4 regions of the Pseudomonas sp. Marseille-Q1929 genome follow, and region 3 is predicted to be linked to each of the others. Evidence: predicted binding sites of a transcription regulator. Region 3 holds the regulator's gene; each other region holds the start of a gene.

What was found. Region 3 encodes sigma-54, which starts transcription at its own class of promoters, with help from an activator protein. Its sites were predicted from a motif close to ANTGGCATNNANNTTGCTNT; they were not measured.
Region 1: J1G37_RS13195 (circularly permuted type 2 ATP-grasp protein) is a predicted target of sigma-54. The motif match lies at 3,944-3,963, and genes of this name have one in related genera.
Region 2: J1G37_RS21150 (flagellar basal body rod protein FlgF) is a predicted target of sigma-54. The motif match lies at 5,032-5,051, and genes of this name have one in related genera.
Region 4: J1G37_RS24460 (circularly permuted type 2 ATP-grasp protein) is a predicted target of sigma-54. The motif match lies at 5,375-5,394, and genes of this name have one in related genera.

What each region holds. Positions count from the first base shown of each region.
Region 1 covers NZ_JAFLWU010000009.1:160,517-167,673, reverse strand. The annotation lists gene J1G37_RS13205 (glycosyltransferase) at 1-3,136, shown strand, start outside; gene J1G37_RS13200 (hypothetical protein) at 3,261-3,806, opposite strand; gene J1G37_RS13195 (circularly permuted type 2 ATP-grasp protein) at 4,140-5,549, shown strand; gene J1G37_RS13190 (alpha-E domain-containing protein) at 5,552-6,502, shown strand; gene J1G37_RS13185 (nuclear transport factor 2 family protein) at 6,612-7,040, shown strand; gene msrA (peptide-methionine (S)-S-oxide reductase MsrA) at 7,041-7,157, opposite strand, start outside.
Region 2 covers NZ_JAFLWU010000022.1:49,422-56,578, reverse strand. The annotation lists gene J1G37_RS21170 (amino acid aminotransferase) at 1-816, opposite strand, end outside; gene J1G37_RS21165 (4a-hydroxytetrahydrobiopterin dehydratase) at 813-1,169, opposite strand; gene phhA (phenylalanine 4-monooxygenase) at 1,255-2,073, opposite strand; gene J1G37_RS21155 (sigma-54-dependent transcriptional regulator) at 2,331-3,899, shown strand; gene J1G37_RS21150 (flagellar basal body rod protein FlgF) at 5,106-5,846, shown strand; gene flgG (flagellar basal-body rod protein FlgG) at 5,909-6,694, shown strand; gene flgH (flagellar basal body L-ring protein FlgH) at 6,748-7,157, shown strand, end outside.
Region 3 covers NZ_JAFLWU010000001.1:521,952-529,108, reverse strand. The annotation lists gene J1G37_RS02430 (ZIP family metal transporter) at 1-627, shown strand, start outside; gene J1G37_RS02425 (HPr family phosphocarrier protein) at 665-937, opposite strand; gene rapZ (RNase adapter RapZ) at 954-1,811, opposite strand; gene ptsN (PTS IIA-like nitrogen regulatory protein PtsN) at 1,814-2,278, opposite strand; gene raiA (ribosome-associated translation inhibitor RaiA) at 2,291-2,596, opposite strand; gene J1G37_RS02405 (RNA polymerase factor sigma-54) at 2,672-4,165, opposite strand; gene lptB (LPS export ABC transporter ATP-binding protein) at 4,352-5,077, opposite strand; gene lptA (lipopolysaccharide transport periplasmic protein LptA) at 5,077-5,610, opposite strand; gene lptC (LPS export ABC transporter periplasmic protein LptC) at 5,597-6,169, opposite strand; gene J1G37_RS02385 (HAD family hydrolase) at 6,178-6,702, opposite strand; gene J1G37_RS02380 (KpsF/GutQ family sugar-phosphate isomerase) at 6,703-7,157, opposite strand, start outside.
Region 4 covers NZ_JAFLWU010000030.1:8,381-15,537, forward strand. The annotation lists gene J1G37_RS24425 (OmpA family protein) at 1-771, shown strand, start outside; gene J1G37_RS24430 (PLP-dependent aminotransferase family protein) at 1,059-2,498, shown strand; gene J1G37_RS24435 (translation initiation factor 2) at 2,603-3,067, shown strand; gene J1G37_RS24440 (YkgJ family cysteine cluster protein) at 3,230-3,484, shown strand; gene J1G37_RS24445 (START domain-containing protein) at 3,526-4,131, shown strand; gene J1G37_RS24450 (hypothetical protein) at 4,235-4,471, shown strand; gene J1G37_RS24455 (ribonuclease E inhibitor RraB) at 4,685-5,026, shown strand; gene J1G37_RS24460 (circularly permuted type 2 ATP-grasp protein) at 5,427-6,836, shown strand; gene J1G37_RS24465 (alpha-E domain-containing protein) at 6,841-7,157, shown strand, end outside.

The DNA of each region.
Region 1 (7,157 bases), on a different contig from region 3:
GGACCTGGACCCGAAGCTCTTCGAAGAAAAATGCATCAGCGTCCAGCCCTCCAACCTGCATTTTCCAGGGCCCTATTCGATACTGGATTTGTACATCGACGGTCGGGGCATTCCGAAGGCACCTGATTCTGCGGACAGCTGGGGAGAAACGGGCAGAAGCCTGGTGCGGCATTTAACATTTGGAGAGGTGGACTTACCCGATGACGGCAGGCCGGGTGCCTGGGTTTCGTCTTCGGCGGCATTGGATATCAACGCCATCATGCCAAAGCTTGAACAATTGCCGCGCCTGTCCGAGACGTTCAATACGGCGTTTTCGGCTTATTCGCGTGCGATCAAGACGGCAACTGCCGCGCACGTAAAGCACATGGTTTCGAAACTGCCCTTGGCAGATCGTCAGAACTTCGAGTTCGGCAAAATCACAATCGCCAAGGAAGTCCATTATGAATGGGGCGGTGTCACCGCCAGTGAGCGCAACAAAACCACTGAAGGTTGCGTGCAAATCAAGATCGAGCGCGATGGCCAGGTCCATACCTATCAACTCGACCGCCTGCGCGGCACCATCACTCAGCGTCCGGACCTGGGCGACTTCAAGACCGGGCAGCCTTATTACAAGGAATCGCGGCCCTTTAACGAATTCAAGGTCATCACCCCCGAGGGCCAGTACCCCGCCGGACTGACCGAGGAGTCCAAAGGCGCCGCCGGTATCCCTGACAGCTTCACCAGCTCGAGAACCGCCTATCTTGCAGACGCCATCCTCCAGGACATGGATCTGCCCGGGGTGAAAACCTCGGCCAAGGGGCAAACCACATTTGATACCGAAGTACCAACCTATAAAAAGTTGGCAGAGTTCGGCCTCAACCTCATTCCATTCAGGTCGGCTATCGTCAACTTCCAAAAGGGCGACATTATCAAGGGGGTGGGGGATTTATCATGGGATATATTCGGCTTCCTCGTCGGCTTCGGCGCCGGGCTCAAAGGCGCGAAAGCGGCGGCCACCGGGGCTTCCGCGCTCGCCAAGGTCGGGCATACCCTCAAGATCGTCGGGCGCGCCGGGCTGGGCGCGCTGAATCCAGTGGGCGGCGTGGATGATGTGTTGCGTGGCGCACTCACCGGCACGGCAAACGTGCTCAAGGGGGGGTACAGGGGCATCAAGTCTCTGCGGTACCATCACAGCGGCAATCTGCTTAAGCTGGCCAAACGGCCGGACATCGCCGAAGGCACCTACAAGGCAATCAACACCACGACTGAAAGCAAAGCCCTGGCCAAATTCGACGAGGCGGCAGGCAAGTGGTACGCCGTGGACCCACGCACCCAGCAGGCCTATGGCAAAGCGCTGGACAACTTCGTCGCTGACGCCCCGGGTGCCGCCGCTACCGACAGTTTGCAAGCGATCGGCAGCGCTGATGAAGTGGCAAGCGCCAGCCGGCAACACGGCCTGGCGGCCAGTGGTGCGTTCAAGGATGGGCACAAAGCGGTCGAAGGCACCGCCGTCATGTTCCAGGGCAATTGGCACCGTTACGACGCAATCACGAAGCAACCCTTCGGCCCGCCCCTGAAAGACTTCACGCCTAGCCGGGTTGCCGTCGGCGGCGAGGTCAGGCCCCTGGACACGGAACTGCTGGGTTATGAAGCCAAGTACATTGCCCCGGATGAACTCTCGACCAAGGGTTTGCAAGGCAATGTGTACGTGGGCCGCAGCCAGAAGGAATATGTGAAGATCGACGGCGTGTTGTATGAGTCCCGGCTCAAGGACGGCCAGCGCATCATCCGACACCCCAAGGGCACCGGCCCTGATATTGCCGTCAGGGATCTGGGTACTTCTGGATGGGAGCCTTCGAGCAGGTCCCCGCGCCTGCAAGGTGGCGCAAGCGACTCCACCACGCGCTGGAAGCTGGGGGACAGCACCTATGTCGTGCCGATGGACGACATCAAGACCGTGGAAAACTCGACAACACCCTTCAAGCTCAACTACCAGGGCATGGATCATAACGTCATCTTCGACAGCACGGCGGGGGCGTGGAAAGCGGCCGATGTTTCAACCGGGGTCGATGCGCTCAATCACCAGTACTTCTGGCGAACCGGCAAAGGCAAATGGCAGCGCGGACCGTTCAGCGAGTTCCTGAAAGCTAAAAAAACCGACGCGCATCACTATGCGTTTGTGGATGTCATAGCGCCGTCGGCGGTGAAAATCCCGAGCAGTGCAAAACCTATACCCAAGAACCTTCACTATTTTTGGGCGGGTCAGGACATCCCCACCAAGCTGGCGGACAACATCGCCAACAATGCGGCCCAGGCCCCCGGGTACACCTCCATCCTGCACGTGGATGCTGACACCCCTATCCTGTTTCAACAGATAAAGCAGAAATTGGAAAGCAAGGTCCCAGGCCTTGAGGTAAGGAACCTTCACGAAGATGACATCTTCAAACAATTGAAAAACGACGGAATGTACGATTACTTCCGGCAAGGGCAAGGGAAAAACCTGGCGGCGGCCTCAGATGTTGCTCGCTACCCCATCGCCAATAAATACGGCGGGATCTATCTGGATACCGATGATGTGATTCAGGCAAAAATCGGCGCCGAGGTAGTGAATGCGGGCGCCCATGATGTGCTGCTCAACCGGCCGGTTGGTCATAGCCTCAGCAACTACAAGCCTTTCTACAACACCAGCAATTTCGGCACGCAGGCAAACAATCCGGTGATTAGCGACATGATCACCGAGATGAAAAAGCGCTTTGCTGCCAACAAGGCCTATTTCATGGCGAACCGACCGACCGCGGCCAGGGGCGCCGACGGTGTCGTGCAGTACACACCCGAGTTCAAAGCGTACGAAAACAAGATTTTTGAAACGGTCGGCCCGACACTGTTCAACGACAACCTCAAGCTCAAGCGTCCTGACATGTACGACTTGGGCTTTGACGGGCTGACCAAAGAGAACAAGGTAGTCGGGTCAAAACTCGTCCCGCAGGGCCCGATCGTCAACATTGAAAACGATGTGCGCCAGTCCTATCTGCGCAGCGGCATCGTCCCGCCTGACACACTGGGCAAGCAGCTAGAAAAACTGAAGGAGCATTACTTGCCGCTTCATCACCGGTTCAACGTCAAGATTGGCGCCGAGCATTCCTGGCTCGACTCCTGATGCAGCTCGCCCTCCTTGAGCGGAACCTGAGCATCATCCATCAACGACCCCGGGTCTTCGTTACCGGGGTCGTTGAGTTCCTCGTCCCGTTCTTCCTCGCGTTCATCCGACATGACCGGCACCTCTATGAACCAGGGTTATCCACTTGGATATAAAACGCATACGCCCCCAGCAACAACCAGAACACCATGAATAACCACGGCGCACGCATAGAGAATAGCAGCGACTTGCGATAGCCCTTATGGGACGACTCGGTCTCGCAGAACAGCGGCGAATCGTCATACGCCAGGCCCATCACGGGTTCGCTGCGCAGCAGTTCGCTTTGCTTGTAGTGCCAGTGGTCGATGATGTCGTACGCCGCGCGAATCCCCGGCCAGGCGTTCAGCGAGCTGAAGATGCCGAGCAAGACCAGGAACACCGGCACCACCAGGGTGAACAGCTTGCCCCACTCGGGGTTGAGGTTGCCCATGCCCGAGACGAAGGCGATGACCAGGAAGGATTGCGCGGTGAGGTAGGCGTCGGTGCGGTTGGCCAGGATGGTGGTTTCGTACTGGATCTCGCGCCGGTAGAAGTCCAGGCGGTCCTTGGGCGAGCCGAAGATCTTGGCGTTGTGTTCACTGTGGTCGGTCAGGGCCGTTTCCGGGGACTGAGGCGAGATGATTCTGGGCACGGCGGTGCTCCAAGAAGAGTCGAGTGAGGTTAGAAGATGGGGCGGGATGTGAAGTTCAAGTTTGTTCATGCACCAATCTGAAGCAGCACGCGCGTGCAACTGTGTCGAGAGTGCCTGCGAACGCCAGGTTTGGGGGGTTCGGCACAAGCATTGCTTTAGCCCTTCATCACTGCCCGCACACAGGAGCGTTCGTTACCCCCCGACCCAGAGCCGATCCCATAAGAAAGTAAGGACCAGGCCCAGTGGCACCCTTAGCCACGGGCTCATAAAAACATGCGTTTTTCAAAGCGGCAGTGCCACCCAAGCGTCCCTCGGCACTGACAAGGTACTGGAATGGCTCGATCTTTCTTCGATGAAATGAATGACGCAAACGGCGTGTGCCGTGCGCATTATCAGGAATTCTCCCGCTGGCTGGCCAACACGCCACCGGAACTGCTGGCCCAGCGTCGCCGCGAAGCCGACTTGCTGTTTCACCGCGCCGGGATCACCTTCACCCTGTATGGCGACGAGCAGGACACCGAGCGCCTGATCCCCTTCGACATCATCCCCCGCAGCATCCCCGCCAGTGAGTGGAGCGTGATCGAACGCGGCTGCATCCAGCGCGTCACTGCCTTGAACATGTTCCTCGCCGACATCTACCACGACCAGCGCATCATCAAGGCCGGGATCATTCCCCCCGAGCAGGTGCTGGGCAACGAGGGTTACCAGAAGGCCATGGTCGGCCTCGACCTGCACCGCGACATCTACTCCCACATCTCCGGCGTAGACCTGGTACGCGACGGCGACGGCACCTATTACGTGCTCGAAGACAACCTGCGCACCCCCAGCGGCGTGAGCTACATGCTCGAAGACCGCAAGATGATGATGCGCCTGTTCCCCGAAGTGTTTGCCAAGCAGCGCATCGCGCCGGTGGACCACTACCCCAACCTGCTGCTCAAGACCCTGAAAAGCTCCAGCCGCCTGGACAACCCCAACGTCGTGGTGCTCACCCCTGGCCGCTTCAACAGCGCGTTCTTTGAACACGCCTTCCTCGCCCGGGAAATGGGCGTGGAACTGGTGGAAGGCGCCGACCTGTTCGTGCACGACCTCAAGGTGTTCATGCGCACCACCGACGGCCCCAAGGCCGTGGATGTGATCTACCGGCGCATCGACGACGCGTTCCTCGACCCGCAGGCGTTCAACCCCGAATCGATGCTCGGCGTGCCCGGCCTGGTCGCCGCCTACTGCGCGGGCAACGTGGTGCTGGCCAATGCCATCGGCACCGGCGTGGCCGACGACAAGTCGATCTACCCCTATGTGCCGGAGATGATCCGCTTCTACCTCGACGAAGAACCGGTGTTGCAGAACGTACCGACCTTCCAGTGCCGCAAGCCCGATGAGCTGTCCCACGTACTGGCGCACCTGCCGGAACTGGTGGTCAAGGAAACCCAGGGCTCCGGTGGCTACGGCATGCTGGTGGGCCCGGCATCCAGCGCGGCCGAGATCGAGGACTTCCGCCAACGCATCAAGGCCCGTCCCCACGCGTATATCGCCCAACCCACGTTGAGCCTGTCCACCTGCCCGACCTTTGTCGAAAACGGCATCGCCCCCCGGCATATCGACCTGCGGCCGTTCGTGTTGTCGGGCAAGGAAACCCGCCTGGTGCCCGGTGGCCTCACGCGCGTGGCCTTGCGTGAAGGCTCGCTGATCGTCAACTCGTCGCAAGGCGGCGGAACCAAGGACACCTGGGTGGTGGAGGGCTGATTATGTTGAGTAGAACCGCCGCAGATCTGTACTGGATGTCCCGTTACCTGGAGCGCGCCGAGAACCTCGCGCGCATGCTCGAAGTCAGCTATTCGCTGTCGCTGATGCCCCAATCCGGGCGCAGCGATGGCCTGGATGAACTGGCGATGTCGCTGCTCAGCAGCGGCACCCTCGACAGCTACCTCGAACGCCACAAACAACTGGATGCCGAACGTATGCTGCACTTCTTCGCCCTCGACGAGGAAAACCCGGCAAGCATCTACAACTGCCTGCGCGCCGCCCGCGGCAATGCCCATGCGGTACGCGGGCGCATCACCGCCGACATGTGGGAAAACCTCAACGCCACCTGGCTGGAAATGCGCAGCATCGCTGCAGGCGGCCTGGCGCGGCATGGCATCAGCCACTTCTGTGATTGGGTCAAGCAACGCTCGCACCTGTTCCGTGGCGCCACGTCGGGGACCATCATGCGCAACGACGCCTACCGGTTTATCCGCCTGGGCACTTTTGTCGAGCGCGCCGACAACACCCTGCGCCTGCTGGATGCACGCTACGAAATGTTTGGCGAAGAGTCGGAGGAAGTCAGCGACGTCTCGGCGCGTGGCTACTACCAGTGGAGCGCCCTGCTCCGCGCGTTGTCGTCGTTCGAGGCGTATACCGAGCTGTACCCGAACGCGCTGAATGCGCGCTCCGTGTCCGAACTGCTGTTGTTGCGCAGCGACGTGCCGCGCTCGTTGCATGCGTGTATCGAGGAGTTGAGCCACATCCTCGCCGACTTGCCCGGCAGTTATGGGCGTACCGCGCAACGCTTGGCAGCGGAGTTCGAAGCGCGGCTGCGGTATACCGGGATCGACGAGATTCTGGAGGACGGTTTACACAGCCGGCTGACCGACTTCATCGACACCGTACGCGAGCTGGCGCGGGCGATTCATAGTTCCTACCTGGAGGTGGTGTAAGTGCGCTGCGGCCACTTATCTGTCACTTAGGGTGATTGACCCTGTTGGAGTACCGCTCTTATGTTGGGCAGGTGAAATGCCTTCCCAACCATAAGAAGAGGTACTCCCCATGACCGCACTGCCCCTCAACCCGGCTGCCACCCACAGCCTGCAACGCTGGCACACGATGCTGGCGAGCCGCGATCTCACCGCCCTCCCCGAACTGCTGGCGCCCGACGCCGTGTTCCGTTCACCGATGGCCCATACGCCCTACCCTGGCGCCCCCGTGGTGGCGCTGATCCTCAACACCGTGATCAACGTCTTTGAGGACTTCGCCTATCACCGCGAACTGGCAAGTGCCGATGGCCTGAGCGTTGTACTGGAATTCAGCGCCCGGGTCGGCGACAAGCAGCTCAAGGGCATCGACCTGATCCGTTTCAATGAACAAGGGCAGATCATCGAGTTTGAAGTGATGATCCGCCCCTTGAGCGGGCTGCAAGCCCTGGGTGAGGAAATGGGCCGGCGCCTGGCGCCCTACCTGGCCAAGGCCAAGGGCTGACTACTGGTTTTTCACCAGCACCGGCTCGGCACGGTATTGATCGGCAAACAGCTTTTGCAACTGCGCCACTTTCGGCAAGTCGTTGATCACGATGTAGGGGTACGACGGGTTCTGTGT
Region 2 (7,157 bases), on a different contig from region 3:
CACATCCGTCAGCTTTTCGGCATCTGCCGCGCATACGATCAGCGCACCGACACGGTCGCTGTACAGGCCAAAGTTCTTCGAGCAGGAACTGGTGACCAGCACTTCCGGCAGTTCGGCCGCAAACAGTCGCACGGCCCAGGCATCTTGCTCCAGGCCGTCGCCAAAACCCTGGTAGGCAAAGTCGATCAGTGGCAGCAACTGGCGCTCGCGCACAATCTGCAGCACTTGGCGCCAGTCGTCCTGGGACAGGTCAAAACCGGTCGGGTTATGGCAGCAGGCGTGCAGCAGCACCACGTCGCCCTTGGGTACGGTGGCCAGGGTGGCGAGCATGGCCGTCACATCCAGGCGGTTGTCCGCGCCCACGTAGGGGTAGTGGCTGACCTTGAGGCCGGCCTTGGCAAAGATGCTTTCGTGGATCGGCCAGGTCGGGTTGCTCAGCCATACGCCACGGCCCGGCAGGCTGTGGGCGATGAAATCGGCGCTCAGGCGCAGGGCGCCGGTGCCGCCTGGGGTCTGGGTGGCGCCGGCACGGCGGGCCTGGATCAGCGCGGAGTCGGCACCGAGCACCAATTGGCTGATCAGTGTGCCAAAGGCCGCGTTGCCGTGGCCGCCGATGTAGGTCTTGGTGGCTTGTGTGTCCACCAGGCGCTGTTCGGCCAGCTTCACTGAGTGAGGAATTGGCGTCAGGCCCTGGTCGTCCTTGTACACGCCGACGCCGAGGTCGAACTTGTTCGGGTTGCTGTCCTGGGCATACAGGTCCATCAGCCCGAGGATCGGGTCGCCGGGTACGCGGCCAATCGCGTCAAAGTGCATTATTTGCGGCCCTCGGCGTCCTTGGCCACTTCGTCGGTGCGGGCGGCCATGATGAAGTCATTGCGGTGCAGGCCTTTGATGGAATGGCTCCACCAGGTCACGGTGACCTTGCCCCATTCGGTGAGCAGGCCAGGGTGATGGCCTTCGGCTTCGGAGATGTCACCCATGGCGTTGGTAAAGGCCAGGGCGAACTTGAAGTTCTTGAACAGGAAAACCTTTTCCAACTGCATCACGCCATCGCGCACTTCGATGTTCCAGTCGGGGATCTGCTTGATCAGCACCGGCAGTTCTTCATCGCTGACTTGTGGGGCGTCGGCGCGGCAGGCTTCGCAGTGGGCTTGGTTCAAGGTGGTCATGGGAAAGTGTCCTGAATTCGAGTATTTGAAGGTCAGTGGCGTCACCCTAAAGCAACGCGGGGCTAGGGAAAAGACTCACCTGGCATCAAAACGTAAGGTTCACGCCGCCTTGGGCTTGGGGGGCTGCCTTTGGGGTAAAGAGCGGCGCGTGCAGACCCAGCTGCATGCCGCGTTCGACCATGCCCATGATGTCTTCCTGCGCCACTTCGAACAGGCGCTTGAGCTCTGGCAGCACGAAGTACAAGGGTTGCAGGATGTCGATGCGATACGGCGTGCGCATCGCTTCCAGCGGGTCGAAGGCCTGGTGCTCGGGCTCGGCGGACAGGCTGTATACCGTCTCCTTGGGCGACGACAAAATGCCGCCGCCGTAAATGCGCAGGCCTTGGGGCGTGTCCACCAGGCCGAACTCGATGGTCATCCAGTACAGGCGCGCAAGGTAAACCCGTTGCTCTTTGCTGGCGGCGAGGCCGAGCTTGCCGTAGGTGTGGGTGAATTCGGCGAACCAAGGATTGGTCAGCAGTGGGCAGTGGCCAAAGATCTCGTGGAAAATATCCGGCTCTTGCAGGTAGTCCAGTTCTTCACGGGTGCGAATAAAGGTCGCGACCGGAAACTGCCTGTTGGCGAGCAATTCGAAAAAGGTCTGGAAGGGGATCAGCGCCGGAACGCGGGCCACTTGCCAGCCGGTCGTCTCGGCCAGCACTTTGTTGATCTCGCCCAGTTGCGGGATGCGATCCAGGGGCAGGCCGAGCTTGTCGATGCCGTCCAGGTATTCCTGGCAGGCGCGGCCTTCGATCACTTTCAACTGGCGCGTGATCAGGGTGTTCCACACCGCGTGTTCTTCTGGCGGGTAGTGGATAAAACCTTGCGCATCGGGCTCGCGGGCCACGTAGTGCGTCTGCTTCATACGGCTCTCCTGCTAGGCATTCGTTCTTGTTATGTCCTGCGATGCCTCTATTGATACCCCGTAGCGGGCGAGACTCCATCCGTGTTTCAGGCTGGAATGTGGGAAAAGTTACTGGTTTTCGTAAAGTATTCGTTACAGTTATGGCGCCAGTCGTTGCAATGGGCTGGGAAAAGGTCACCAGCTGTCACATAATCTTGACGACTATCTGCGCCCAGCGACAAAAAGACGCGGCGCCTACCCACTTTTCGAGCCTCTTCATGCGTATCAAAGTGCACTGCCAGAACCGCATCGGCATCCTGCGGGACATTCTCAACCTGCTGGTGGAGTACGGGGTCAACGTCGCCAAGGGCGAGGTCGGCGGTGAGCATGGCAACGCCATTTATCTGTTTTGCCCGAACCTGGTGAATATGCAGTTCCAGGCGCTGCGCCCACAGTTCGAAGCGATTGCCGGTGTATTTGGCGTGAAGCGCGTAGGGCTGATGCCTAGCGAGCGTCGGCATATGGAACTCAATGCGTTGCTTGGCGCCCTGGAGTTTCCGGTGCTGTCCATTGATATGGGGGGCTCCATCGTCGCCGCCAACCGTGCGGCGGCGCAGCTCCTCGGGGTGCGCGTGGATGAGGTACCGGGCATTCCGCTGTCGCGCTATGCCGAAGATTTCGACTTGCCGGAGCTGGTGCGCGCTAGCAAATCGCGGATCAACGGCCTGCGAGTCAAGGTCAAGGGCGACGTGTTCCTGGCGGACATCGCGCCGCTGCAATCCTCCGAACACGATGACAGCGAAGCCATGGCTGGCGCCGTGCTGACCCTGCACCGCGCCGACCGCGTGGGTGAGCGTATCTACAATGTGCGCAAGCAGGAGCTGCGTGGTTTTGACAGCATCTTCCAAAGCTCCAAGGTCATGGCTGCGGTGGTCCGCGAGGCCCGACGCATGGCGCCGCTGGATGCGCCGCTATTAATAGAAGGCGAAACCGGCACCGGCAAGGAATTGCTCGCGCGTGCCTGCCACCTGGCCAGCCCGCGTGGGCAATCGCCGTTGATGGCGCTCAACTGCGCCGGTTTGCCGGAGTCGATGGCTGAGACCGAGTTGTTCGGCTACGGCCCGGGCGCGTTTGAAGGGGCACGGGCCGAAGGCAAGTTGGGGCTGCTGGAGCTGACAGCGGGCGGGACGTTGTTTCTGGATGGTGTGGGTGAAATGAGCGCGCGTTTGCAGGCGAAATTGCTGCGTTTCCTGCAGGACGGCTGCTTCCGTCGCGTAGGCAGCGATGAAGAAGTCTATCTCGATGTACGGGTGATTTGCGCAACCCAGGTGGACTTGTCGGAACTCTGCGCCCGTGGCGAATTTCGCCAGGATCTTTATCACCGGCTCAACGTGTTGTCGCTGCATATCCCGCCGCTGCGCGAATGCCTGGATGGTTTGGCGCCGTTGGTTGAGCACTTCCTCGACCAGGCCAGCCGGCAGATTGGTTGCCCGTTGCCCAGGCTGGCGCCTGCGGCCATGGATCGGCTCAGCCACTACCACTGGCCGGGTAACGTGCGGCAGCTGGAAAACGTGCTGTTCCAAGCCGTGTCGTTGTGTGAGGGGGGAACGGTGAAGCTCGAGCATATTCGGCTGCCGGATTATGGCGTGCGTCAACCGCTTGGCGATTTCTCCCTGGAAGGGGGGTTGGAAGAGATTGTCGGTCGATTTGAGAAGGCGGTACTGGAAAGCCTGTATACCGAATACCCCAGCAGCCGGCAGTTGGGTAAACGACTGGGAGTGTCCCATACGACAATTGCTAATAAGTTGCGTGGGTATGAGGTCATAAAGACAGAGAGTGCTGGTTAGAAGATTTTGCGGGTGCGCTAGTGGGGGTGGGCTGAAGCGAGCAGTTTGACAGCAAGGCAAACTGCTCGCAGTGTTATCGATGTTTTAACGATTGTTTGTTGGTAGGCGATTCGCCGAGTAGTTTCTATTGTTGTGCAAGGCTTTGTTGTCCGGATTGAAGTTGTGATCGGTGATGCGAGCACCTATCTGCGTTTGGCGAAAGTCGTAAAGGCCGAACCATGGCTCTTTAGACCCATTCAGTGTCGGATGTGCATGCTCTTGGTCAAGCTCCACTGGCGGCTCATCTTGTGCGTCAATCTTCCAGGGCCTGTCATTGTGGCGGGACGCGTTGCTGGCTTCCTGCGGGGCGAGGCGGTGTTCATTGGTGCTGAAGGCCGGGCGATGGCCCCCGCCACGGCGGGTATCGGGCAATTCGCGGTCTGGAAAGTAGTCCCTGGCTCGGCGGGCTCGATCAACGGGGTAGTCCGAATCCCGCCGCCAATCTGGGCGGGCTCGGTCGGTGCGATGGTCTTGGTCGCAGCGGTGGTAGTGGGAATGTGCCTGCGACCGACTAGTTGCGCGCGAGTCGTGTTGCCGATCATATGTATTGGGGGTGTACGGGTCCCGAAAGTACGTCGGAGTGTTGCCATTAACTCTAAACATGACATGGCCTTATATTGTTGATAAGTGTGTATCGCAATCAAAGTGGTTCGCTATGGGGCTACGAATTGATTGTGCGATGGGCGCAAACTACTTGTGTAGGTGTGCGGGCGACAAGTTGAGTGTATTAAGCAATTGTAAGTGTGTGTCGGGAAAGTCTGGTGTTTTTCGTGCTTTGAAAACTGCAAGTAAATACATATGCGTTAACTGATTTGTCGGTGCGTGATCTATGGTCGTGCTCCGGCACAGAGATGGGATTTGAAACGAAAAATAAAATGGGCACCGAGCTTTTGTTTAGGTTCGCGATGGTTACATTTAATCGGCTGAGTCAGCCCCTTAGGCTCGGTCGGCCTGAAGATCGAACCTGGTGTCGGCACCTGCCTTTGCCGTTAGCGGCATAACTCCGCCGTTTTTTCGACTCTCGCTCGGCCCTCATTTGCCAGGGCCTGCGCGCAAACCCCCGCTCTGCCTGGACCTTCTCCTCTTTTGAAAAGTTGGTTCGTAAATTGCTTATCCCTCATCAGCACAGCGGTGGGCGGCAAACGTCCGTCAGAAAGAGGATAGAGCGTGGACAAGTACCTTTATGTGGCAATGACCGGCGCCAGCCAGAATGCTCTGGCGCAGAAGGCCCATGCCAACAACCTGGCGAACATTTCCACCAATGGCTTCCAGCGTGACCTGGAGCAGGCGCGTTCGATGCCGGTATTTGGTGACAGCTTTCCGGCGCGGGCGTTTGCCCTCACCGAGCGCCCGGCCACCGACTTTAGCCCCGGCGCAATGATTGAAACCGGTCGTGACCTGGACGTCGCCGTCAGCGGCGACGGCTGGATGGCCGTGCAGACCCCGGATGGCGGCGAAGCCTACGTGCGCAGCGCGAGCATGAACGTCGATGCATTGGGCGTGCTGCGCGCCGGCAACGGCATGCCGATCATGGGCAACGGTGGCCCGATTGCCGTGCCGCCCCAGCAAAAAATCGAAGTGGGCGCCGACGGCACCATCAGCATCCGCGCCATGGGCGAAGGCCCGCGCGTGATGGCTGAAGTGGACCGGATCAAGCTAGTGCAGCCCGATCTGAAGAACATGACCAAGGGTCTGGATGGCAGCATCCACACCAAGGACGGCCAGCCGGCCCAGGCCGATGCGGGCGTCAAGCTGACCTCGGGTTTCCTGCAGGCGAGCAACGTGAATGCGGTGGAAGAAATGACCGCAGTGCTGGCGCTTTCCAAGCAATTCGAGCTGCACATCAAGATGATGAACAGCGCCAAGGAAGACGATCAGGCCATGACGCGCGTCATGGCGATGACCTGATTGCAACCCACTAACTAATTTGTGATGCGGCGCCGACAAACAGGCGCCCAAAGGAGAACAGCATGCTTCCGGCTCTATGGGTTGCCAAAACAGGCCTGTCCGCCCAGGACACCAACCTGACCACCATCTCCAACAACCTGGCCAACGTGTCGACCACGGGTTTCAAACGTGACCGTGCCGAATTCCAGGACTTGCTCTATCAGATCAAGAAGCAGCCGGGCGCCCAATCGACCCAGGACAGCGAACTGCCGTCGGGCCTGCAACTGGGTACGGGTGTGGCGATCGTCGGCACCCAGAAGAACTTCAGCGCCGGTAACCTGCAACAGACTGGCCAGCCGCTGGACATGGCCATCAACGGCCGTGGTTTCTTCCAGATCCTGCAACCGGATGGCACTACCTCCTACACTCGTGACGGTACTTTCCACCTGGACTCCAACGGTCAGATGGTCACCGCCAACGGTTTCGCCCTGGAACCAGCCGTGATCGTCCCGGCCGATGCCAAGACCTTCACCGTCGGCAACGATGGCACCGTGTCCATCACCGTGGCCGGCAACCCGGCGTCGCAAGTGATCGGCAACCTGCAAACCGCCGACTTCATCAACCCGGCCGGGCTGCAAGCCATGGGTAACAACCTGTTCCTCGAAACTGCCTCCAGCGGCGCGCCGCAAATCGGCACCCCTGGCCTGAACGGTTTTGGTACCACGCTGCAAAGCACCCTGGAAACCTCCAACGTGAGCACGGTTGAGGAGATGGTCAACATGATCACCACCCAGCGCGCCTACGAGATGAACTCCAAGGTGATCTCCACCGCCGACCAGATGCTCTCGTTCGTCACGCAGAATCTGTAATCAAGTCTATGGGGCGCCCTTGAGGGCGCCTGCAACACCGTGAGGTAAGGGTCATGAATCGCTACGTTTCTGTTCTGGCATTGAGTGGGATTACCGTGCTCGCGGGCTGTGTCGCCCCGACGCCGAAACCCAATGACCCGTACTACGCGCCGGTGTTGCCACGCACGCCGTTGCCGGCGGCGGCCAACAATGGCTCGATCTACCAGGCCGGTTTCGAACAGAACCTGTACAGCGACCGCAAGGCGTTCCGGGTGGGTGACATCATCACCATCACCCTGAACGAGAAGACCCAGGCCAGCAAAAACGCCAACTCGCAGATCGGCAAGACCAGCAAGGCCAGCATCGGCCTGACCTCGCTGTTTGGCGGCGTGCCCAACACCAACAACCCGTTGGGCAGTGGTGACTTGAGCCTGGACGCCGGCTACAACGGCGACCGTGCCACCAACGGCAAGAGCGCGGCGGG
Region 3 (7,157 bases):
GCGACAGCCTTTTCGCTGATCGTGCCGGGGATCGCTGCTGCTGAAAGCCTGGGGCTCACGCCCTGGGGCGCCAGTGGGTTGATCAGCTTCGGCATCATGCTGGGCGCGTTCGGGCTGTATCTGGTTGATCGCAAGGTCTCCGGGGCGAGCCCGGAAATGTTGGTGGGAACACCGGATCACCCGGTGATACCGCCGCGTATCTGGCTGTTCGTGTTTGCCATCATTGCCCATAACATTCCGGAAGGCATGGCGGTGGGGGTTTCGGCAGGCGGCGGTATGCCGGATGCAGATAGCCTGGCCATGGGCATCGCCTTGCAGGATGTGCCCGAAGGCCTGGTGATTGCCTTGGTATTGGCCGGGGCAGGGATGTCGCGGGTCAAGGCGTTCCTGATCGGTGCGGCTTCAGGTTTGGTCGAACCGGTATTTGCCGTGCTGTGTGCCTGGTTGGTGAGTTTGGCAGAGGTGCTGTTGCCGCTCGGTCTGGCGTTGGCGGCCGGGGCGATGTTGCTGGTGGTGACGCACGAAGTGATCCCCGAATCGCGGCGCAACGGTCACGAAAAGCTTGCCAGCCTGGGGTTGTGTATCGGTTTTTGCTTGATGATGGTGATGGATACCGCATTGGGCTGAAGTCGTTGCGACTTCACGCCCGCCTCAAAGGGTGAGTTTACTCACCCTCATCAAAGAAGTTGTTGATCAGCGCCACCAAGGCGTCCATCGCTTCCTGCTCTTGCTCGCCCTCTGTCTTGAGGTGAATCCTGGTGCCCTTGCCGGCGGCCAGCATCATCATGGCCATGATGCTTTTGCCATCGACCATGGATTCCGGGGTGCGCCCCGCACGGATTTGGCAAGGGAACTGCCCGGCAACGCCGACGAACTTCGCGGAAGCCCGGGCATGCAAGCCCAGCTTGTTGATGATTTCAATTTCCAGAGCGGGCATCGCGGGGGTGATCCTTTCAGCTAAGGTCGCGGTGGCGAACCTGGACGTTCTTGAGGGTTTGTTGCAGCACCTGGCCCAGGCGTTCGGTCAGGTAGACCGAGCGGTGGTGGCCGCCGGTGCAGCCAATGGCGATGGTGACATAGGCCCGGTTGCTTGCAGCAAAGCGCGGCAGCCATTTGAGCAGGTAGCTGGAGATATCCTGGAACATTTCTTCGACATCCGGCTGCGCTGCCAGGTAATCGGCCACGGGCTGGTCTAGCCCGGACTGCTCACGCAGCTCGGGTTTCCAATAGGGATTCGGCAGGCAGCGCACATCGAACACCAGGTCGGCATCCACCGGCATGCCACGCTTGAAGCCAAACGACTCGACCAGGAACGCAGTACCAGGCTCCGGCTGGTTCAGCAGGCGCAGCTTGATGGCGTCGCGCAGCTGGTACAGGTTGAGGCTGGTGGTGTTTATTTTCAGGTCGGCGAGGTCGATGATCGGCCCCAGTAATTTGGTTTCGTCCTCGATGGCTTCGGCCAGGGAACGATGCGGGCTGCTGAGGGGATGGCGTCGACGGGTTTCGGAAAAGCGCTTGAGCAGCGTCTCTTCGTCGGCGTCCAGGTACAGCACATCACAATGAATGTGCTTGGCGCGAACTTCCTCAAGCAGTTGCGGGAACCGCTCAAGGTGGCTGGGCAGGTTGCGGGCATCGATCGAAACGGCCACCAGGGGTTGCGCCAGTTCGGTGTGGATCAGCGCCCGCTCCGCCAACTCCGGCAGCAAGCCGGCGGGCAGGTTGTCGATGCAATAGAAGCCGTTGTCCTCAAGAACGTTGAGGGCGGTGCTTTTACCCGAGCCGGAGCGGCCGCTGACGATGATCAAACGCATGATTACTGCCCGTTCTGTTCATCCAGGACAACCTGGTACAGCGCCTCGTTGCTGCTGGCGCTGCGCAGTTTGTCGCGTACTTCCTTGCGGTCGAGCATGCTGGCGATCTGACGGAGCAGTTCCAGGTGAGCATCGGTGGCGGCTTGCGGGACCAGCAGAACGAACAGCAGGTCAACCGGTGCGCCGTCGATGGCGTCGAAATCGATGGGAGCGTCCAGGTGCAGCAGGGCGCTGACAGGTGCCTCACAGCTTTTGAGGCGGCAATGGGGAATGGCGATGCCGTTGCCAAAACCGGTGGAACCGAGTTTTTCACGGGCAATCAGAGCCTCGTACACATCTTGCATCTCCAGGTCAGGCACTTCGCGGCTGATCAGGTTGGCAATTTGTTCGAGGGCTTTCTTTTTACTGCCGCCCGGCGCGTTCACGAGGGAACGGCCGGGGGTCAGGATGGTTTCAAGTCGAATCATGGGTGGGGAGTGTTAGCGGCCAGTGCCCTGGAGAAGGCTCTGCTGCTTTTCCTTATGCTTTTTGATTTGGCGATCCAGCTTGTCGGTCAGGTCGTCAATGGCGGCATACATATCTGAATGCTCGGCATTGGCGACTACTTCCCCGCCGGGTATACGCAAGGTGGCTTCGATTTTCTGCTTCAGCTTTTCGACAGTCATGATGACTTGCACGTTGGTGATCTTGTCGAAATGCCCCTCAATTCTTTTGAGTTTTTCGCCGATATAGGCGCGCAGCGGTTCGGTCACTTCCAGTTGGTGTCCACTGATGTTGACTTGCATACAGCTTCTCCTTCGTTGCCAGTGCATAAAGCGGTGGGCAGGAATACCCACCACTGGAACGCTGTGGCCCGCCCGTCACATCAAACGCTTACGCTCGCTGGAAGGCGCGATCCCGAGGGACTCGCGGTACTTGGCGACGGTTCGACGGGCGACCTGAATGCCTTGTGCCTCCAGTAAACCAGCGATCTTACTGTCACTCAATGGCTTTTTCTGATTTTCCGCGGCAACCAGTTTTTTGATGATCGCGCGGATCGCCGTGGACGAGCATTCGCCGCCTTCGGAGGTGCTGACGTGGCTGGAGAAAAAGTATTTCAGCTCATAAATACCCCGTGGGGTATGCATGAATTTTTGCGTGGTCACCCGTGAAATCGTCGACTCGTGCATGCCGACCGCCTCGGCGATGTCGTGCAGCACCAACGGTTTCATCGCTTCGTCGCCGTATTCCAGGAAGCCGCGCTGGTGCTCGACGATCTGGGTCGCGACCTTCATCAGGGTTTCGTTGCGGCTCTGCAGGCTCTTGATGAACCAGCGGGCCTCCTGCAACTGGTTGCGCATGAAGGTGTTGTCGGCGCTGGTGTCGGCACGGCGCACAAAGCCCGCGTATTGCGGGTTGACCCGCAGGCGTGGCACCGATTCCTGATTCAGCTCCACCAACCAGCGCTCGTTGTCCTTGCGCACGATCACGTCAGGGACCACATATTCGGCTTCGCTGGACTCGATCTGCGAGCCTGGGCGCGGGTTGAGGCTCTGCACCAGTTCGATGACCTGGCGCAGGTCGTCTTCCTTGAGCTTCATGCGGCGCATCAGCTGGCTGTAGTCACGGCTGCCCAGCAGGTCGATGTAATCCGTGACCAGGCGTTGGGCTTCAGCGAGCCAAGGGGTCTTGGCGGGCAGTTGGCGCAATTGCAGCAGCAGGCATTCGCTGAGGGTGCGGGCGCCGATACCGGCGGGCTCGAACTGTTGGATGCGGTGCAGGACGGCTTCGATCTCGTCCAGTTCGATGTCCAGCTCCGGGTCGAACGCTTCGAGGATCTCCTCTAGCGTCTCGTCCAGGTAGCCCTGGTTGTTGATGCAGTCGATCAGGGTCACGGCGATCAGGCGATCGGTGTCCGACATCGGCGCGAGGTTCAGTTGCCACAGCAGATGGCTCTGCAGGCTCTCGCCAGCGGAGGTGCGGGTGGTGAAGTCCCACTCGTCGTCATCGTTGCTGGGCAGGCTGCTGGCGCTGGTCTGGTAGACGTCTTCCCAGGCGGTGTCCACGGGAAGCTCGTTGGGAATGCGTTCGTTCCATTCGCCTTCTTCCAGGTTATCCACCGTTGGGGCGGTTTCCTGGTAGGAAGGTTCTTGCACGTCGGAGTTGGGTTTTTGCTCGATGTTGTCGGCCAGCGGGTCTGCGTTATCGAAGTCGTCGCCTTCTTCCTGGCGTTCGAGCATCGGATTGGACTCCAGGGCCTCCTGGATTTCCTGTTGCAGGTCCAGGGTCGACAATTGGAGCAGGCGGATGGCCTGTTGCAGCTGCGGTGTCATCGTCAGCTGCTGGCCCATTCTCAGGACTAGCGATGGTTTCATGGCAGGGGCTTAACACCTTATTCGCCGGCGCAATGCGCCATCCACGACAGGGCGCGTGAGCGCCAAACATAAGCAAATTATATGCCTGATATCGCGGGCTTTGCCTAGAGCGCGGTAACAATAAAAATCCGGAGGTTCCTATTGACTCCCGCGCACCTTGGCAAACAGGCCGTGACACCACGGTGTTTACAGGCGGAACTCGTGACCCAGGTACACTTCCTTCACCAGTTCGTTGGCCAGGATAGTGGCTGAATCGCCTTCGGCGATCAGTTGGCCATCGTTGACGATATACGCGGTCTCGCAGATATCGAGGGTTTCACGCACGTTGTGGTCGGTGATCAGTACGCCGATGCCCTTCGCCTTGAGGTGATGGATGATCTGCTTGATATCGCCGACCGAGATCGGGTCGACACCAGCAAACGGTTCATCCAGCAAGATGAACTTCGGCGCGGTAGCCAGGGCACGGGCGATTTCCACACGACGACGCTCACCACCCGACAAGCTCATGCCGAGGTTGTCGCGGATGTGGTTGATGTGGAACTCCTGCAGCAGGCTTTCCAGCTCCTTGCGACGGCCGTCACGGTCGAGTTCCTTGCGGGTCTCGAGAATCGCCATGATGTTGTCGGCTACCGACAGTTTGCGGAAGATCGACGCCTCCTGCGGAAGATAGCCGATACCGGCGCGTGCACGACCGTGCATGGGCTGGTGGCTCACATCCAGGTCGTCGATCAGCACGCGACCCTGATCCGCCTGGACCAGGCCGACGATCATATAGAAGCAGGTCGTCTTGCCGGCGCCGTTGGGGCCGAGCAAGCCGACGATCTGGCCGCTGTCGATCGACAGGCTGACGTCACGCACGACCTGCCGGCTTTTATAGGCCTTGGCCAGATGCTGGGCTTTCAGGGTTGCCATTACTCGGCCTTCTTCTTCGGCTGGATAACCATGTCGATACGCGGACGTGGTGCGGTCACCTTGGAGCCATTGGCGCGGCCGGCGTTGGCGATCTGCTTCACGGTGTCGTAGGTGATTTTCTCGCCTTCCGTGGAGTTGCCGTCCGGGCTGAGCACCTTGGCTTGGTCGATCAGGACAATGCGGTTCTGCTGGGCGTGGTACTGGATGGTCTTGCCGTAGCCCTTCATCGGGCCGGTGTCGGTAGGCGACTGCTTCTGTTCGAAGTAAGCCAGGTTGCCCACCGAGGTCACCACATCAATGTCGCCATTGGGGGTACGGGTCAGGGTCACCGTGTTGCCGGTGATCTTCATCGAGCCTTGGGTGATGATTACGCCGCCGGTGTAGGTGGCGACGCCTTGCTTGTCGTCCAGTTGCGCATCGTCAGCCGAAATGTGGATCGGTTGCTGGCTATCGTTCGGCAGAGCCCAGGCGCTCACGCTTCCCAGTGCTGCGCCCAGACTGAGCAAAATAGGGAGAGTTTTAACGAGCCTCATACTGTCCTCTTACGTTCGATAGCAGGTGTATCCTGCTTTCTTTCAAATACGCTTTCATTCCCTTGCCAGTCGATACCCCGCCAGCGCCGTCGATTCTAACGTCTTGCTCGGTCTGCGCATATTGCTTCTGCGGGAATACGGTCATGCGACTGCTGGTAATCACGGTGTCACGGTTTTTATCATCGGTGCGCGCAACGCGTACCGAATCGATCAGTTCCACTTCGGTGCCGTCCGGGTTGACCTCGCCACGCTTGCTGGTGACGTGCCACGGAAACTCGGTGCCGCGGTAGATGTTCATGTCCGGGTTGGTCAGCAGGGTCACTTCGGAGGTCTTCAAATGCTCGACCTTGTCCGAGGTGATCTCGTACTGCACCTTGCCATCCGGCAGGTACTGGATGCTGTAGGCATTGGTGGCGTAATAGTCGATAGCGCCTTGATCAACCTGCGCGACAGGCTGGTCGAGAAAGCGCTCCGGGCTGATATTCCAGTAGCCCACCGCCAGGAACAGCGCGGCGATGACCCCGAATAACAGGAAGTTGCGAATCTTTTTACTCAGCATAAAACGCTCTATAGGTAGGCGGCGTGGGCCGCTTCAAGGCTGCCTTGGGCACGCAGGATCAGCTCGCAGAACTCGCGGGCGGCACCTTCACCGCCGCGGGCGGTGGTGATGCCGTGGGCGTGCTCGCGAACAAACGCCGCCGCATTAGCGACGGCCATGCCCAGGCCGACCCGGCGGATCACCGGCAGGTCAGGCAAGTCGTCGCCCAAGTAGGCGACCTGCTCATAGCTTAGGTTGAGTTGGCCAAGAAGCTCGTCCAGAACCACCAGTTTATCCTCGCGGCCCTGATACAGGTGAGGAATCCCCAGGTTTTGTGCACGGCGTTCCACAACGGGGGTTTTTCTGCCGCTGATAATTGCCGTTTGCACGCCCGCCGCCATCAGCATCTTGATGCCTTGGCCGTCGAGAGTGTTGAAGGTCTTGAATTCGCTGCCATCTTCGAGGAAGTACAGGCGGCCGTCAGTCAGCACGCCGTCCACGTCGAAAATCGCCAATTTGATGTGTTTGCCGCGTTGCAGCAAGTCGCTGGTCATTTACATCACTCCCGCACGCAGCAAGTCGTGCATGTTCAGGGCGCCGATTGGGCAGTCGTTGCTATCAACGACCACCAGCGCACCGATCTTGTGGTCTTCCATGATTTTCAAGGCTTCGGCCGCCAGCATCTCGGGGCGGGCCGTCTTGCCGTGGGGGGTCATCACGGCGTCGATGGTGGCCGTGTGGATGTCGATGGTGCGGTCCAGGGTGCGGCGCAGGTCGCCGTCGGTGAAGACGCCGGCGAGTTTGCCGTCGGTTTCCAGGATCACGGTCATGCCCAGGCCCTTGCGGGTCATTTCCATCAACGCGTCTTTCAGCAGCGTGCCGCGTTGGACGTGGGGCAATTCATCGCCCGAATGCATGACGTTTTCCACTTTCAGCAGCAGGCGACGGCCGAGGGCGCCGCCAGGGTGGGAAAACGCGAAGTCTTCTGCGGTAAAGCCGCGGGCTTCCA
Region 4 (7,157 bases), on a different contig from region 3:
AGCGCGGTGCTGGGCGGTTGTGCCAGCCATCCCAACAGTGAGCAGGCGTTGCAGCAGGCGGGCAGCGACTTCCAGAAGGTCAAGGAAGACGCCAACGTGCTGCGGTTCGCGCCCAAGGATGTGATCCGCGCCGGCGAATCCCTGGCCCGCGCCGACCGCCTGTCCAGCTACTGGGGCAGCGGCAACGACGTCGCGCATTACGCTTACCTGAGCCAGCGCTACAGCGCCATCGCCCGCGAGCATACCGAGCAGGCGCTCAACGCCGAACGGGGCGCCAAGCTCGAACTGGAGCGCCAACGCCTGCAACTGGCCCTGCGTGAAAACAAGCTGACCAGCGTGCAGCAGCAGGGCAAATGGCTCGAAGAACAGATCGCCAGCCTGACCACCACCCAGACCGATCGCGGTTTGGTGATGACCCTGGGCGACGTGCTGTTTGATACCGGCGAAGCGGAGCTGAAAAACTCGGCGAACCGCACAGTGTTGAAAATCGTCCAGTTCCTGCAACTGAACCCCAAGCGCGTGGTGCGTATCGAGGGCTACACCGACAGTACCGGTGGCGAGCAGGAAAACGTAAAACTGTCCCGTGACCGCGCGCAATCGGTGGCCGACGTGCTGGTGGACCTGGGTATCGATGAAAAACGCATCCAGGTCGAAGGGTATGGCGACCAGTATCCGGTGGAGGCCAACGCGTCCGAGCGGGGCAGGGCGCAGAACCGTCGGGTGGAGATTGTGTTCTCCGACGAGAAAGGCCAACTGGGCGCTGCTCGCTAAAAGCCAGACACCCATCCAAATGTGAAAGCGAGCCTGTGTGGGAGCGGGCTTGCCCGCGATTGCGGTCGGTCAGTCAAAGATGTTTTTGCTGATACACCGCTATCGCGGGCAAGCCCGCTCCCACATTTTGTTTGGTGTACACCCAAAAAACGCTTCACCACCCCTACAGTTTTTACTGTCACTCCCGCCCGCGCTCGACTATTGTGGCAACTGTCCCCGTACACTTCTAAACTGTGCCGGTATGTTTCACACAAAAATAAAATACCCGTGAAATCGAGTGCTGCGTCATGACCAATCTGTTGCTCTACCAACGTATCGCCCAGCAATTGGCTGAGGATATCCGGCGCGGTGTCTATCAACCGGGCGAGCGCGTGCCTTCGGTGCGCAAGATGAGCTCCCAGCTCAACGTCAGCCACGCCACGGTGTTGCAGGCCTACGCCAACCTGGAAGACCAGGGGCTGATCCGCGCGCGGCCGCAGTCCGGCTACTACGTGCACCAGACGCCCGCACTCACCGCGCCGACGCCAGACATCGCCCGTGTAGAGCGCCCAGGGTTGGTCACCCGCAGCAGCATCATCCAGCAGGTATTGGTCGAGTCGCGCCGCGAAGGCGTGTTCCCGTTGGGCGCCGCCGTGCCGAGTGTCGATTACTTGCCGGTGCGCGCACTGCACCAGCAGTTGGCCAAGGTCACGCGCTTCCAGAGCCCACGGGCGTTCAGCTACATGTTCAGCCCCGGTTTCGAGCCGCTGCGCCGCCAGGTGGCGATCCGCATGCGCGATGCGGGCGTGGTGGTGGACCCGTCCGAAGTGGTGATCACCCACGGTTGCGTGGACGCGTTGCAGATGTCGCTGCGGGTGCTGACGCGCCCCGGCGACCTGATCGCTGCGGAATCGCCGACTTATTACGGCTTGCTGCAATTGGCTGACCTGCTCGGCCTCAAGGTCATCGAAATTCCCAGCGACCCGGCGTCCGGCATGAGCCTGGAAGCCCTGCAACTGGCGGCCAACCAATGGTCGATCAAGGCCCTGGTGCTGACCACACGCCTGAGCAATCCCCTGGGCGGCACCATGCCCGAGGAACGGCAGAAACAGTTGCTGCGCCTGGCCTCGGATTTCGATATCCAGATCGTCGAGGATGATATCTACGGCGAGCTGATGTTCGAAGTCGGCCGCACCAAGGCCCTGAAAGCCTATGACCGCCTGGATCGGGTGATCTACTGCTCGAGCTTTTCCAAGACCTTGTCCCCCGGCGTGCGCATCGGCTGGATGATTGCCGGCAAGTACCAGCAGGAAATCCAGCGCTTGCAGATGTTCAGCACCCACTCGGCGTGCAGCGTCACGCAGATGGGCGTTGCGGCCTACCTGGAGAACGGTGGTTATGATCGCCACCTGCGCTACATCCGCCAGGAATACCGCAAGAACCTCAACGCCTTCCAGCTGGCGGTGCAGCAGTATTTCCCCGAAGGCACGCAGATGACCCGCCCCAGTGGTGGTTTTATCCTGTGGGTCAGTTTGCCGGGGCGGGTCAATACCCAGGAACTGCACGTACGCGCCCTGCAACAGGGCATCAGCATTGCGCCGGGGTTGATATTCAGTAACACCGAGCAGTTCAACCACTGTATTCGCCTCAACTGCGGCACGCCGTGGAACCGCGAGGCAGAGCGCGCGCTGATGACCTTGGGGATGCTCGCCAGCCAGTTGTGCCAGGAAACCGCAGCGGGCTTTTGAACCCCGGAACGGGGGCATGATCGGTAGCGGGCTAATCACCACGCTTGTCATGCCGCGCACAACAAGCGAGCATATGGCCCTCTGCCGTTAATGCTGTTGGCGATATGACCTCTATTTTTCGTGTTGTCTGGGTGATTGGCCTGCTAAGCCTGTGCAACGTCGGCACCGTGCTGGCGGCGGCGCCTGTGACGGAACGCGCGCCTGTCGCTGCCGAGCAAAAGACGCCGGCGAAAAAAGCCCCGGTGGCGAAAAAGAAAGCCCCTGCAGTGAAAAAGCGCGCAGCGAAAGCCAGCAAGTCCGCCAGTGAAGTGGCCCAGACTAAATTGCCACCGGCACAGTTGGACCTGTCCCTGCCTTCGGACATGGTCAGGCACTTGCAGCCCATTGGCACCATGCCCAAACCCAAGAGCGTGCCCTTGCTGCCGCCGATGTTCGGTGAGAAACCCACCGACAACAGCGCCTTCCAGATCAACGGTCGCCTGCTCAGCAATGAGATGAAGTTGCAATTGCGCAACGAAGAACGCCGTGAAGTGGAAGGCGCAGCGTTGGAATTCGAGTTCAAGCAGTAAACTTTTCCCACAAACGTGACGGCGCCCTTCGACCATCTGTCGCAGACTGGTCAGTCACTTTTGTTTTCTGCGAAAAACCCCTGTTAGACCATTTTAAAACGGCTGTTTAAGGGCGTACTCTAGCCCGGCCATCCACATTGAGTCGTCGAGGACCTGCTGGTCATGAAATGCCGTGAAGGCTGTGGCGCTTGCTGCATCGCCCCCTCCATCAGTTCGCCACTCCCCGGGATGCCACAGGGCAAACCGGCGGGCGAACGCTGCCTGCACCTGTCGGTCGAACAGCTGTGCCAACTGTTCGGGCAACCGGAGCGACCGGCGGTGTGCAGTGATTTCAAGGCGGATATCGAGGTCTGCGGCACCGACCAGGCCGATGCGATCCGTTTGATCGGCTGGTGGGAGCAGATGACGGCGGCTTGATGGGCTTTACTATCGGAACTTCAACAATAAGGAATACAACAATGGGTTCGCTGAAACGAATGGCTGTGTTGTGCGGTTTTACGGTGATGTTTGCTGTCACTGCCCAGGCTGAGGATTGGCAGGTCGCCAAGGACGAAGACGGGATCAAGGTGTCGTTGAGCGAAGTCGCCGGCTCCAAGTACAAGGCGTATCGCGGTGTGACCACGATCAAGGCGCCGGTGGCCAAGATCCAGGCACTGCAAGAAGACGTGGCGGGCGCCTGCTCCTGGATTCACGAGTGCAAATCGCAAAAACTGCTCAAGCAGGAAGGCGACAAGAGCTGGACCTACACCCAGTTCAAGGCACCGTTCCCGGTGACCGACCGTGATTCCATCCTGGAGATCACCACCTCCAAGGCCGCCGATGGCACGCTCACCCGCAAGCTGCTGGAAGTGCCCACCTATCAGCCGGAAGTCAAAGGCTATGTGCGTGTCGCCCAGGTCGAAGGTTTCTGGAAGCTGGTGCCCAAAGGCGACAACCTGACCGAAGTCACCTATCAGGTACACACCGAGCCAGGCGGCAGCGTGCCATCGTGGTTGGCCAACAAGTTCGTGGTGGACGCGCCGTTCAACACCTTGAAAGCCCTCAAGGATCACGCTGAGAAGTAAGCGCAGTTGATCAGGTGTCTCCGGCCTTGAGTGGAACGTTTGGCGAACCCTCAAGGTCCAGATAGATGTGAGCCCATACACGGGCTTTATCGAGGAGGCACCGATGCAAACGTGGAAAATTACCTTCGTTGACGATCACGGCGAGACCTCGGTGGAGCAGTTCGCCTGCGCTGAAAAACCCAGCCTTGAAGACGCTGCGCACATGATCCGCAACAAGCTGGTACCGGTGGCCGCCGAACTCGACCTCAATGATCTTGAGGGGCGCAAGCCCGAGCCAACGGTCAAAATCCTCAAAGACCAGAACAGCATTCAAATCCTCGACATCTCGCCAGCCGCCTGAACATTTCCTGCTTGCCATTAAAGCGCCTCTGGTGGAGGTGATAGCTTCGCGCTACTCTGCAATCGAGATCAGCGAATGAATCGCTAAGGTCTGGTCTTGTCAGCTACATGCTTGTTTTCCAGCGGTGTTGTCATTGCCGTAGTACCCACGCCATTGCGGCGTGGGCTCCGGGAAGCACGGAAAGTCTATCCATCGGTTAGAGGAGCACTTTTCATGAGCACAGCCTATCAAGAAGACATCAGCACCAACGTTCTGCGCCGCATGAAAGAAGGCGGCTTCGACTTCTCGCGTTTTCACCCCATCGAGTTCTACGCCATTTTCCCGGATGAGGAACGGGCGCGCAGGGCTGCGGGTGAGTTTCGTGGGGAATCCCTGAATGCCCAGGTCAGTGCGCGCGACGATGGTGCCTGGTACCTGGAACTGAGCAAGATCATGTTCGCCACCTACGACGGCATAGGCGACTTCGAGCAAGACTTTGAAGCCGTGGTTGAACCGCTGGGCGGGATTATCGAAGGTTGGGGCGTCAAGCAGGAGGTGCGTGGGTTACCCATGTAGCAGTATGAGAAACACAGCGTATCGGCTGACCTTTGGGTCGGCCGATTTTGTTTGTGCCGTAGGAAAACTTTTCGGAACTTGCGAACCCTTTTTCAGCACCAAAAAAAAGCCACCCAGCGAGGGTGGCCTAAAGGGAAGAGCGATGTGCTGAAAGGAGCGGGTTCAGCAGATGAGCGCGATTATCCGGCGGCGTAGCCGGGCAGTGAAATCAACTCTGGCTATGCTGTTGATAGTCAAAGCTCGCATTGCGATGAAGCGTACGACAGGACAGCGGGCATTCTGCGCACCAGGACGGTGCGGGTGGATTTCTGTTTTTATTCAACTCACTGATTTTTAAGTGTTTATGCCGCTGGCACGGGCCTTGCGATGGTTCTTGCGTCCGGGTGACAAGGAGTACGGCATGATCCGCACTTATTACGATGAAATGTACGATGGGGCAGGGCAGGTCCGCCCTCATTACCGCGAATTCGCCCGCTGGTTGGCCGAAACCCCCGCTGAACTGCTGGCCCAGCGCCGGCGCGAAGCCGATTTGCTGTTTCACCGCGCCGGGATCACCTTCACCCTTTACGGCGACGAACAGGGCACCGAGCGCCTGATTCCCTTCGACACGATCCCGCGCAGCATTCCTGCCAGCGAATGGCGGATTGTCGAGCGCGGATGCATCCAGCGGGTCAAAGCGTTGAACATGTTTCTCGCCGACCTTTACCACGAGCAACGCATCATCAAGGCCGGGATCATCCCTGCTGAACAGGTGCTGGCCAACGAGCAGTACCAGTTGGCGATGCAGGGCCTGGACCTGCACCGCGACCTGTATTCCCACATCTCCGGGGTCGATCTCGTACGTGATGGCGACGGCACCTACTACGTGCTCGAAGACAACCTGCGTACCCCCAGCGGCGTCAGCTACATGCTCGAAGACCGCAAGATGATGATGCGCCTGTTCCCCGAACTGTTCGCTGCCCAGCGCATCGCCCCCATCGACCATTACCCCAACCTGTTGCTCGACACCCTGAAAAGCTCCAGCCCCCTGGACAACCCCAGCGTGGTGGTGCTGACGCCGGGGCGCTTCAACAGCGCGTTTTTCGAGCATGCCTTCCTGGCCCGGGAAATGGGCGTGGAACTGGTGGAAGGCGCCGACCTGTTCGTGCGCGACGACCGCGTCTTCATGCGCACCACCGACGGCCCCAAAGCGGTGGACGTGATCTATCGCCGCCTCGACGACGCCTTCCTCGATCCGCTGGCGTTCAACCCCGACTCGATGCTCGGCGTGCCCGGCCTGCTCGCGGCCTATCGCTGCGGCAACGTCGTGCTGGCGAACGCCATCGGCACCGGGGTCGCGGATGACAAGTCGGTGTACCCCTTCGTCACCGATATGATCCGTTTTTACCTGGATGAAGAACCGATCCTGAAGAACGTTCCTACATTCCAGTGTCGTAAGCCCGAAGAACTGTCCCACGTGCTGGCCAACCTGCCGGATCTGGTCGTGAAGGAAACCCAAGGCTCCGGCGGCTACGGCATGCTGGTGGGACCCGCGTCTACCGCCGCAGAGATCGAAGCCTTCCGCGCGCGCATCAAGGCTAAGCCCCACGCCTATATCGCCCAGCCCACCCTGTGTTTGTCCACGTGCCCGACCTTTGTCGAAAACGGCATCGCGCCGCGCCATATCGACCTGCGCCCGTTCGTCTTGTCCGGCAAGGAAACCCGCGTTGTGCCGGGCGGCTTGACCCGCGTGGCGCTGCGCGAAGGCTCGCTGGTGGTCAACTCGTCCCAGGGTGGCGGCACCAAAGACACTTGGGTGGTGGAGGACTGATGCCATGCTGAGTAGAACTGCTTCGGATCTGTACTGGATGTCGCGCTACCTGGAGCGCGCGGAAAACCTCGCGCGCATGCTCGATGTCAGCTATTCGCTGTCGCTGATGCCCCAGGATGGGCGCGGTGATGGCCTGCATGAACTGGCGATGCCGCTGCTGATCACCGGCACCCTGGATGATTACCGCGAGCGCCACGGCGAACTGCACGCCGAACACCTGCTGCACTTTTTCGCCCTGGATGCGGCCAACCCGGCGAGCATCTACAGCTGCCTCGGTGCGGCGCGGGCCAGCGCCCATGCCGTGCGTGGGCGAATCACCGC